DNA from 4 places in the Enterobacter sp. E14S genome. Region 3 is predicted to be linked to each of the others. Evidence: predicted binding sites of a transcription regulator. Region 3 holds the regulator's gene; each other region holds the start of a gene.
The links. The regulator CRP, encoded in region 3, controls carbon source genes, mostly activating them, when cyclic AMP is high. The targets are predictions, from matches to a motif close to ATGTGANNNNNNTCACAT.

Region 1 (2,205 bases), on a different contig from region 3:
CCACTTCCAGCAGCAGGTTGAACTTTTTGAACAGCGGGCCGTTCTCAAAGCCTTTTGCCAGGGCTTCCACTTCCAGCGCGTTACGGAACAGTTTCTTGTCCTGCTCGAAGCGGATGAACGGGTTCTGACGGCTGGAGGCTTTGACTTCGTCCAGCTTGATTTTGTCGATCTGACGGGCACGCGAGGTCGCCTGACGCGACTTAGAGGCGTTGGCGCTAAAGCGGCTGACGAAGGACTGCAGGTCAGCAATCTGCGCTTTCTTCTTGGCGTTATCCGCCAGCAGACGTTCACGCGCCTGGGTGGCCGCCGTCATGTACTCGTCGTAGTTGCCCGGGTAAACGCGCAGCTCGCCGTAGTCCAGATCCGCCATGTGCGTACAGACCATGTTCAGGAAGTGACGGTCGTGCGAGATGATGATCATGGTGCTGTCGCGATCGTTCAGCGTCTGCTCCAGCCAGCGGATGGTGTCGATGTCCAGGTTGTTCGTCGGTTCGTCGAGCAGCAGGATGTCCGGGTTAGAGAACAGCGCCTGTGCCAGCAGCACGCGCAGCTTCCAGCCTGGCGCCACTTCGCTCATCGGGCCGTAATGCTGTTCAACCGGAATGCCGACGCCCAGCAGCAGTTCGCCCGCACGCGCTTCCGCCGAGTAGCCGTCCATCTCGCCGTACTGCGTTTCCAGATCGGCCACTTTATAGCCGTCTTCTTCGCTCATTTCGGCCAGCGCGTAGATGCGATCGCGCTCCTGCTTCACTTCCCACAGTTCCCCATGCCCCATGATCACGGTGTCGAGCACGGTGAACTCTTCGAAGGCGAACTGATCCTGACGCAGCTTACCGATGCGCTCATTAGGATCGAGCGAAACGTTACCGAGCGTCGGCTCCAGGTCACCGCCGAGGATCTTCATAAAGGTGGATTTTCCGCTACCGTTGGCACCAATGAGGCCGTAACGGTTGCCGCCGCCAAATTTGACGGAAATGTTTTCGAACAGCGGCTTACTGCCAAACTGCATAGTGACGTTGCTGGTAACTAACACGGGGAGATTCCTGCGAAAAGTGTGATAAACACGGCATTATGCCACAATTCCGAATTGAGATCCCGTGTTGCGGCAATCCACTAAACTTTAACAAAATCGAAAAAAATGTGATTTCGTACACATCTGAATTCCCTGTAAGCGGGAATGCACATATAATGCGCTCCCATCACAGATTCAGACTTATCAACTCATCGCCAGAATGGCTTAGATACCTCGCACAACATGAACATGAAATTAACAACGCTTTTAGCGGCGGCGTTAGCCGTAGTAGGTTTTTGTAAGACCGCGTCTGCGGTGACGTATCCCCTGCCAACAGACGGTAGCCGTCTGGTAGGCCAGAACCAGGTTGTGACGGTACCAGAAGGTAACTCTCAGCCACTGGAGTATTTCGCTGCGCAGTACCAGCTGGGCCTGTCTAACATGCTGGAAGCGAACCCGGGCGTTGACCCGTATCTGCCGAAAGCGGGCACCGTGCTGAATATTCCTCAGCAGCTGATCCTGCCGGACACCGTTCATGAAGGTATCGTGATTAACAGCGCCGAAATGCGTCTGTATTACTACCCGAAAGGCACCAACACCGTTATCGTGCTGCCAATCGGTATCGGCCAGCTGGGTAAAGACACCCCGATGAACTGGACCACCAAGGTTGAGCGTAAGAAAGCGGGCCCAACCTGGACGCCGACTGCCAAAATGCACGCGGAATACATCGCTGCGGGCGAACCGCTGCCAGCCGTTGTACCGGCAGGCCCGGATAACCCAATGGGTCTATACGCGCTGTACATTGGCCGCCTGTACGCTATCCACGGTACCAACGCCAACTTCGGTATCGGCCTACGCGTAAGCCACGGCTGCGTGCGCCTGCGTAACGACGACATCAAATTCCTGTTCGAAAACGTGCCGGTCGGTACGCGCGTGCAGTTCATCAACGAACCGGTGAAAGCGACCTCTGAGCCTGACGGCAGCCGCTACATCGAAGTGCACAACCCGCTGTCCACCAGCGAAGACCAGATCAACAACAACGAAATCGTCCCTGTTACGCTGAACAGCGCGGTGCAGGCGGTGACTTCTCAGCCAGACGTAGAAACGGCGATTGTTGACCAGGCCGTGCAGAACCGCTCCGGTATGCCGGTGCGTTTGAACTGACAGAGAAGCATTAAAAAAGCGGGCCTCGT
Region 2 (2,205 bases), on a different contig from region 3:
TGTCGAATATGCACGTAACGCCGTGCGTATGGCCGCGCTGATGAAACAGCGTCAGGTGATGGTCTACACCCACGACTCCATCGGTCTGGGCGAAGATGGTCCAACTCACCAGCCGGTAGAGCAGGTGGCTTCCCTGCGCGTGACCCCGAACATGAGCACATGGCGTCCATGTGACCAGGTGGAATCCGCGGTGGCGTGGAAATACGGCGTTGAGCGTCAGGACGGTCCAACCGCGCTGATCCTCTCCCGTCAGAACCTGGCACAGCAGGAGCGTACTCCAGAGCAGCTGGCGAACATCGCTCGCGGTGGTTACGTGCTGAAAGATTGCGCGGGCCAGCCAGAGCTGATCTTCATCGCCACCGGTTCTGAAGTTGAACTGGCTGTTGCAGCCTGGGAAAAACTGACTGCCGAAGGCGTGAAAGCGCGCGTGGTTTCCATGCCGTCTACCGACGCGTTCGACAAGCAGGATGCCGCTTACCGTGAATCCGTCCTGCCTAAAGCGGTTTCCGCTCGCGTGGCAGTGGAAGCGGGTATCGCTGACTACTGGTTCAAATACGTGGGCCTGAACGGTGCTATCGTCGGTATGACCACCTTCGGTGAGTCTGCTCCGGCAGAGCTGCTGTTCGAAGAGTTCGGCTTCACCGTTGAGAACGTTGTCGCTAAGGCGAAAGAACTGCTGTAATTGTTTATACGGTGCGGGCTGATGCCCTCACCCCGGCCCTCTCCCTCGGGGAGAGGGTGCAAACACTAAAAACGGTAACCTTTCGGTTACCGTTTTGCTTTTCCCTCGGCGTAAATTATTCCACCTAAAATGTGACGCAAGTCATATAGCTCGCTTATTCATCTGGACAGACATTCCTTTTATTCCCCGATTCGCTTATTCTTGCTGAAGCGTTTCAGTCGATTAAATGTTCGACAATTGACCAATCAATCGCAGTTTGTGACAGCAAGGATTCCCCTTCGGGCGTAGCTGGATTACTCTTTCAGCCACCTCAAACTCAGGGATTGCTCTGCAGGAGATCTATGACCGTACGCGTAGCGATTAATGGCTTCGGTCGCATCGGACGTAATGTGGTTCGTGCTTTATATGAATCCGGACGTCGGGCGGAAATAACCGTGGTGGCAATCAATGAACTGGCGGATGCTACGGGCATGGCGCATTTGTTGAAATATGACACCAGCCACGGACGCTTTGCCTGGGACGTACGCCAGGAAAGAGATCGACTTTTTGTTGGTGACGACGCTATTCGCGTGCTGCATGAGAACAGCATCTCCGGGCTACCCTGGCGTGAACTGGGTGTGGATGTGGTGCTTGACTGTACCGGCGTGTACGGCAACCGCGAACATGGCGAAGCGCATCTTGCTGCAGGCGCGAAAAAAGTCCTCTTTTCTCATCCCGGAAGTAACGACCTCGACGCAACCGTCGTGTTTGGCGTCAACCAGCATGAGCTGCAGGCCGAACACCGCATTGTTTCCAACGCCTCCTGTACCACTAACTGCATTATTCCGGTCATCAAACTGTTAGACGATGCGTATGGCATTGAATCCGGCACCGTGACCACGATTCACTCCGCCATGCACGATCAGCAGGTTATTGACGCCTACCATCCGGATTTACGACGCACTCGCGCTGCGAGCCAGTCAATCATTCCGGTGGACACGAAACTGGCGGCAGGGATCACCCGAATTTTTCCGCAGTTTAATGACCGGTTTGAAGCGATTGCCGTGCGTGTCCCGACGATTAACGTCACCGCAATCGATCTTAGCGTGACGGTGAAAAAACCGGTAAAAGCCTGTGAAGTCAACCTGTTGCTGCAAAAAGCGGCACAGGGGGCATTTCATGGTATAGTTGACTATACGGAATTACCGTTGGTCTCAGTAGATTTTAACCACGACCCGCACAGCGCCATCGTCGATGGCACGCAAACGAGAGTCAGTGGCGCACACCTTATCAAGACGCTGGTCTGGTGTGATAACGAATGGGGCTTTGCTAACCGAATGCTCGACACCACGTTAGCAATGGCCGCTCAAGGTTTCAGGTAAGACGCATTGTGCGTCTGCAAAACTTTAAGAATCAACGAGAGGATTCACCATGTCTGTAATTAAGATGACCGATCTGGATCTGGCTGGTAAACGCGTTTTCATCCGTGCCGATCTGAACGTACCGGTTAAAGATGGCAAAGTGACCAGTGACGCGCGTATCCG
Region 3 (2,205 bases):
AGCAGCGGCGGTAAGGATTTTTCCGGGTCGGTATGCTGGGTGAGCAGGGTGTATTTGGCTTCGCAGTAATCCGCAAGCTGCACATAGAGCAGGCTCAGGGATTCACGCAGCGGCTGCTCCCGCCACAGCCAGAACCAAAACCAGTTAAACAGCCCGTACCATAATGTCCCCAGGGCGTAGATCAGCAGCGGCTCCCACACCGGCATGTTCCCGGCGAGGCTCAGCGTGAAAATGGCCGCAATCAGCGAAGCGGGAAGCAGGCGGGCGTGCAGCGAACTGATTTCCGCCGTGACGCCGAGCGTCATCGCCAGCACGGTCAGGATCAGCGGCAGCGGGATATCCCGGGCGAGCAGGAGTTGTACGGCGAGGCTACACCCGGCAAACAGGCAGCCACCGATAATCAGGCGTTTGAAAAAGCGCTTATGCGGCGTGTCCAGACCGGCAATGTTGCAGCAGGCGGGCACGAGGGAAAACAGCAGGCCTTGCTGAAGATGTCCGAGGATCAGGCCTATGGCCACAGGAAGACACAACACCAGCGTTTGTCGCAGTGCGTAGTTAACTTCCGGGTGATAGATCAGCCTGCGCCACATGGGGAGTAGAGACAAAAACGGCGTGACACCTTGCGATGGCACGCCGTTTAAGCGGAATTAACGCGTTCCGTAGACCACGATGGTTTTACCGTGGGCGGAGATCAGGTTTTGATCTTCCAGCATTTTCAGGATACGACCCACGGTTTCACGGGAGCAACCGACGATCTGACCAATTTCCTGACGGGTAATTTTAATTTGCATACCGTCCGGGTGGGTCATGGCGTCTGGCTGTTTCGCCAGGTTCAGCAGGGTTTGTGCGATACGGCCGGTAACGTCCAGGAAGGCGAGGTTACCCACTTTCTCTGACGTGACCTGCAGACGGCGCGCCATCTGGGAAGAAAGACGCATCAGGATGTCAGGGTTAACCTGAATCAGCTGACGGAACTTCTTGTAAGAAATTTCAGCCACTTCACATGCTGTCTTTGCACGAACCCAGGCGCTACGTTCCTGGCCCTCTTCAAACAGGCCCAGTTCACCGATGAAATCGCCCTGGTTCAGATAAGAAAGGATCATCTCTTTCCCTTCTTCATCTTTGATCAGCACTGCCACCGAGCCTTTAACGATGTAATACAACGTTTCCGCTTTTTCACCCTGGTGAATCAGCGTGCTCTTCGATGGGTACTTATGAATGTGGCAATGAGACAAGAACCATTCGAGAGTCGGGTCTGTTTGCGGTTTGCCAAGCACCATGCGCTGTTATCCTCTGTTATAAGCTGTCACCAGAGTCATCAGATGCATCCGGACTCTGGGGTTGCAATCGAATTCTTACCCATACCCTGGGAAGTCGGCTACCGTAACGTTTCGCAGCCAGTAAAGTTTGATGTCCTCTGCATACACGTGTAACGTCAATGTATTACTGTAGCATCCTGAGTGTTTTAGCATAGCTTTCGCCGCGTGTCTCCTGGTGTCTCGCTTCAGCATGATGCAGGTCGCCTTCCATTGCGAGAAATGTAACGCACGCGTAATCTGTCACCAAAAATGCAACGTTGGAGTTAATGAATATGCAAGCGCGCGTGAAATGGGTTGAAGGTTTAACGTTCCTGGGCGAGTCCGCGTCAGGACACCAGATTTTGATGGACGGTAACTCCGGCGATAAAGCACCCAGCCCAATGGAAATGGTGCTGATGGCGGCAGGCGGATGCAGCGCAATTGATGTGGTGTCGATTCTGCAAAAAGGTCGTCATGACGTGACGGGTTGTGAGGTTAAACTCACGTCAGAACGTCGCGAAGAGGCGCCACGCCTGTTCACCCATATTAACCTGCACTTTGTGGTCACCGGTAAAGAGCTGAAAGACGCGGCGGTCTCGCGTGCGGTGGACCTGTCTGCGGAGAAGTACTGCTCTGTGGCGTTAATGCTGGAGAAAGCGGTAAAAATCACGCATTCGTATGAAGTGCTCGAGGCGTGATTGATGGGGCATCGTGCGTGTTGATGCCCTAACCCTCTCCCATTGGGAGAGGGAACATGCTCACGCGATCTGTTTCCCTTCCATCAGTCGCTCCACCAGCGGCGTCATGATGAGCTCCATCGCCAGCCCCATTTTTCCGCCCGGCACGACTAACGTATTCATGTGCGAAATAAACGAGCCCTGCAGCATTGCCAGCAGCCATGGGTAAT
Region 4 (2,205 bases), on a different contig from region 3:
AAATTCGGTTGGCGAGGTTCTCAAACTGTTCGCTGAGGCGCTGCTCGCTGTTGATCATCTGGCGGATTTTGTCTTCCGCATGCAGCTGGGTGGATTCAAGGCGGGTAGTGACTTCGCGGAGATCGGCCTCCAGTGACGTGTTGATGTCTCGCAGGTTACGCAGCTCGTTGTTAAGCAATTCGCACTCGTCGCGCCAGTGTTCGCTCAGAGCAAGCTGCTGTTTTGCCGCGCTTAAATCGGCGACCATCTCTTCTCGCTCGGCCAGCTGGTCGGCCTTCTGCTGCGCATGCTGGTAGCTGGAAATCAGCCAGCCAATCCCTAAGCCCACCAGCGCAATCACCGCGTAAATCAGGATCGAGATATCCACAATGCCCCCTGCATCAACGTATTACCCGCACAAAATAGAATTGTGCTGTATAAACGTCCAGTTTGAAAGGGTTTTCCTGCGAGGCGCTACGCAAAAAATAAAGGCCGAACGCGTCGGCCTTTGATTTCAGAAGAGAGGATTAGATCAGGCGACGCGCTGCTTCCACCACGATTTTCACTGCATGACTTTCGGTCTGCTTCATGGTTTCGGCGTTCGGGATCTCCTGCTGGGTGCGGTTGACGATCACGCCCGCCACCATACCGGCACGCAGACCCTGGCTTGCGCACATGGTCAGCAGCGTTGCGGATTCCATTTCGTAGTTCATCACGCCCATGGACTGCCACTCTTCCATTGAACCTTTGAAACGGCTTACCACGCGGCCTGAGAAGGTGTCGTAACGCTCCTGGCCCGGGTAAAAGGTGTCGGAAGAGGCGGTGACGCCCACGTGGGTCGTTGCGCCCACGGATTTCGCGGCTTCAACCAGCGCGGTGGTGCATTCGAAATCAGCCACTGCCGGGAATTCCATCGGTGCAAAGTGCAGGCTTGCGCCGTCCAGACGAACGGACGCGGTCGTGACCAGCACGTCGCCGACGTTGATGTGAGGCTGGATAGCGCCGGTGGTACCGATACGCAGGAAAGTACGAATGCCCAGCTGCGCCAGCTCTTCAACAGCAATAGACGTAGACGGACCACCGATACCGGTAGAGCACACGATCACCGCTTTGCCATCCAGCTCTGCGCGCCAGGTGGTGAACTCACGATGGGCAGCCAGCTTGACCGGCTTATCCATCAGCGCGGCGATCTTTTCCACACGCTCAGGATCGCCAGGGACGATAGCGAGCGTAGCCCCTTGTAAATCGTTTTTGGTGAGGCCGAGATGAAAAACATCAGACTTAGACATAAGTGACTCCTCTGTGGGTCGGTTAGTCAGAAGAAGTAAAACGGTACTTTACAGAAGCAGTAAGCATATTTTCGTGACACACCTCACCATGAATGAAAATGATTACATTGAATTTCCATAAAAAAGTGATTCACATCACATTAACAAGTTATATCGCCAGGTGCTGCACAAAAGATAGACCGTTTAAGGCACTGTGAGTTGTTAACCTGGTGTCTATATTTACCTTTGCGCTAACTCATTGGTACGGAGAATGCCATGACTGAAAAAACCGGTTTTGCACCTGCTGCGGCCCCACATGCTTCAACCATCGTGTCGACGCCAGAAGCGGCAATTACCGCGGGTGAGACCTCCATTCCCTCGCAGGGGGAGAATATGCCTGCCTGGCACGCACGGCCAAAATCGGCAGAGGGCCCGCTGCCCATCGTGATTGTGATTCAGGAGATATTTGGTGTTCACGAACACATTCGCGACCTCTGCCGCCGGCTGGCGCTGGAAGGGTATCTGGCCGTTGCGCCAGAGCTCTACTTCCGTCAGGGCGATCCGAACGACTACAGCGATATTCCAACATTGCTCAGCAACCTGGTGAGCAAAGTCCCGGACGCGCAGGTGCTGGCCGATCTCGACCACGTCGCCAGCTGGGCGGCGCGCAACGGCGGCGATCCGCATCGTCTTCTGGTCACCGGTTTCTGCTGGGGTGGACGCATTAGCTGGCTGTATGCCGCGCATAACCCGCAGCTCAAAGCCGCTGTCGCCTGGTACGGCAAACTGGTGGGTGAGAAAACGCTGAATTCACCGAAACATCCCGTCGATATCGCCACGGAGCTAAACGCCCCCGTGTTAGGGCTTTACGGCGGTCAGGACACCGGTATTTCGCTGGATTCGGTAGAGACCATGCGCCATGCGCTCCGTGCGGCCAATGCGAAGGCGGAGATCGTGG

Region 1: the regulator CRP is predicted to act here: its motif matches at 1,139-1,156, upstream of ACZ6J2_RS09765 (ABC-F family ATPase).
Region 2: the regulator CRP is predicted to act here: its motif matches at 812-829, upstream of epd (erythrose-4-phosphate dehydrogenase).
Region 4: the regulator CRP is predicted to act here: its motif matches at 1,392-1,409, upstream of udp (uridine phosphorylase).

The regions. Positions count from the first base shown of each region.
Region 1 is NZ_JBVODQ010000003.1:340,781-342,985, forward strand. Features, by position in the region: gene ACZ6J2_RS09765 (ABC-F family ATPase) at 1-1,033, opposite strand, end outside; gene ldtB (L,D-transpeptidase) at 1,256-2,176, shown strand.
Region 2 is NZ_JBVODQ010000008.1:138,892-141,096, forward strand. Features, by position in the region: gene tkt (transketolase) at 1-682, shown strand, start outside; gene epd (erythrose-4-phosphate dehydrogenase) at 1,024-2,043, shown strand; gene pgk (phosphoglycerate kinase) at 2,093-2,205, shown strand, end outside.
Region 3 is NZ_JBVODQ010000009.1:151,601-153,805, forward strand. Features, by position in the region: gene ACZ6J2_RS17455 (YccS/YhfK family putative transporter) at 1-590, opposite strand, end outside; gene crp (cAMP-activated global transcriptional regulator CRP) at 648-1,280, opposite strand; gene ACZ6J2_RS17465 (OsmC family protein) at 1,592-1,996, shown strand; gene ACZ6J2_RS17470 (phosphoribulokinase) at 2,057-2,205, opposite strand, start outside.
Region 4 is NZ_JBVODQ010000015.1:62,013-64,217, reverse strand. Features, by position in the region: gene rmuC (DNA recombination protein RmuC) at 1-367, opposite strand, end outside; gene udp (uridine phosphorylase) at 507-1,268, opposite strand; gene ACZ6J2_RS21005 (dienelactone hydrolase family protein) at 1,524-2,205, shown strand, end outside.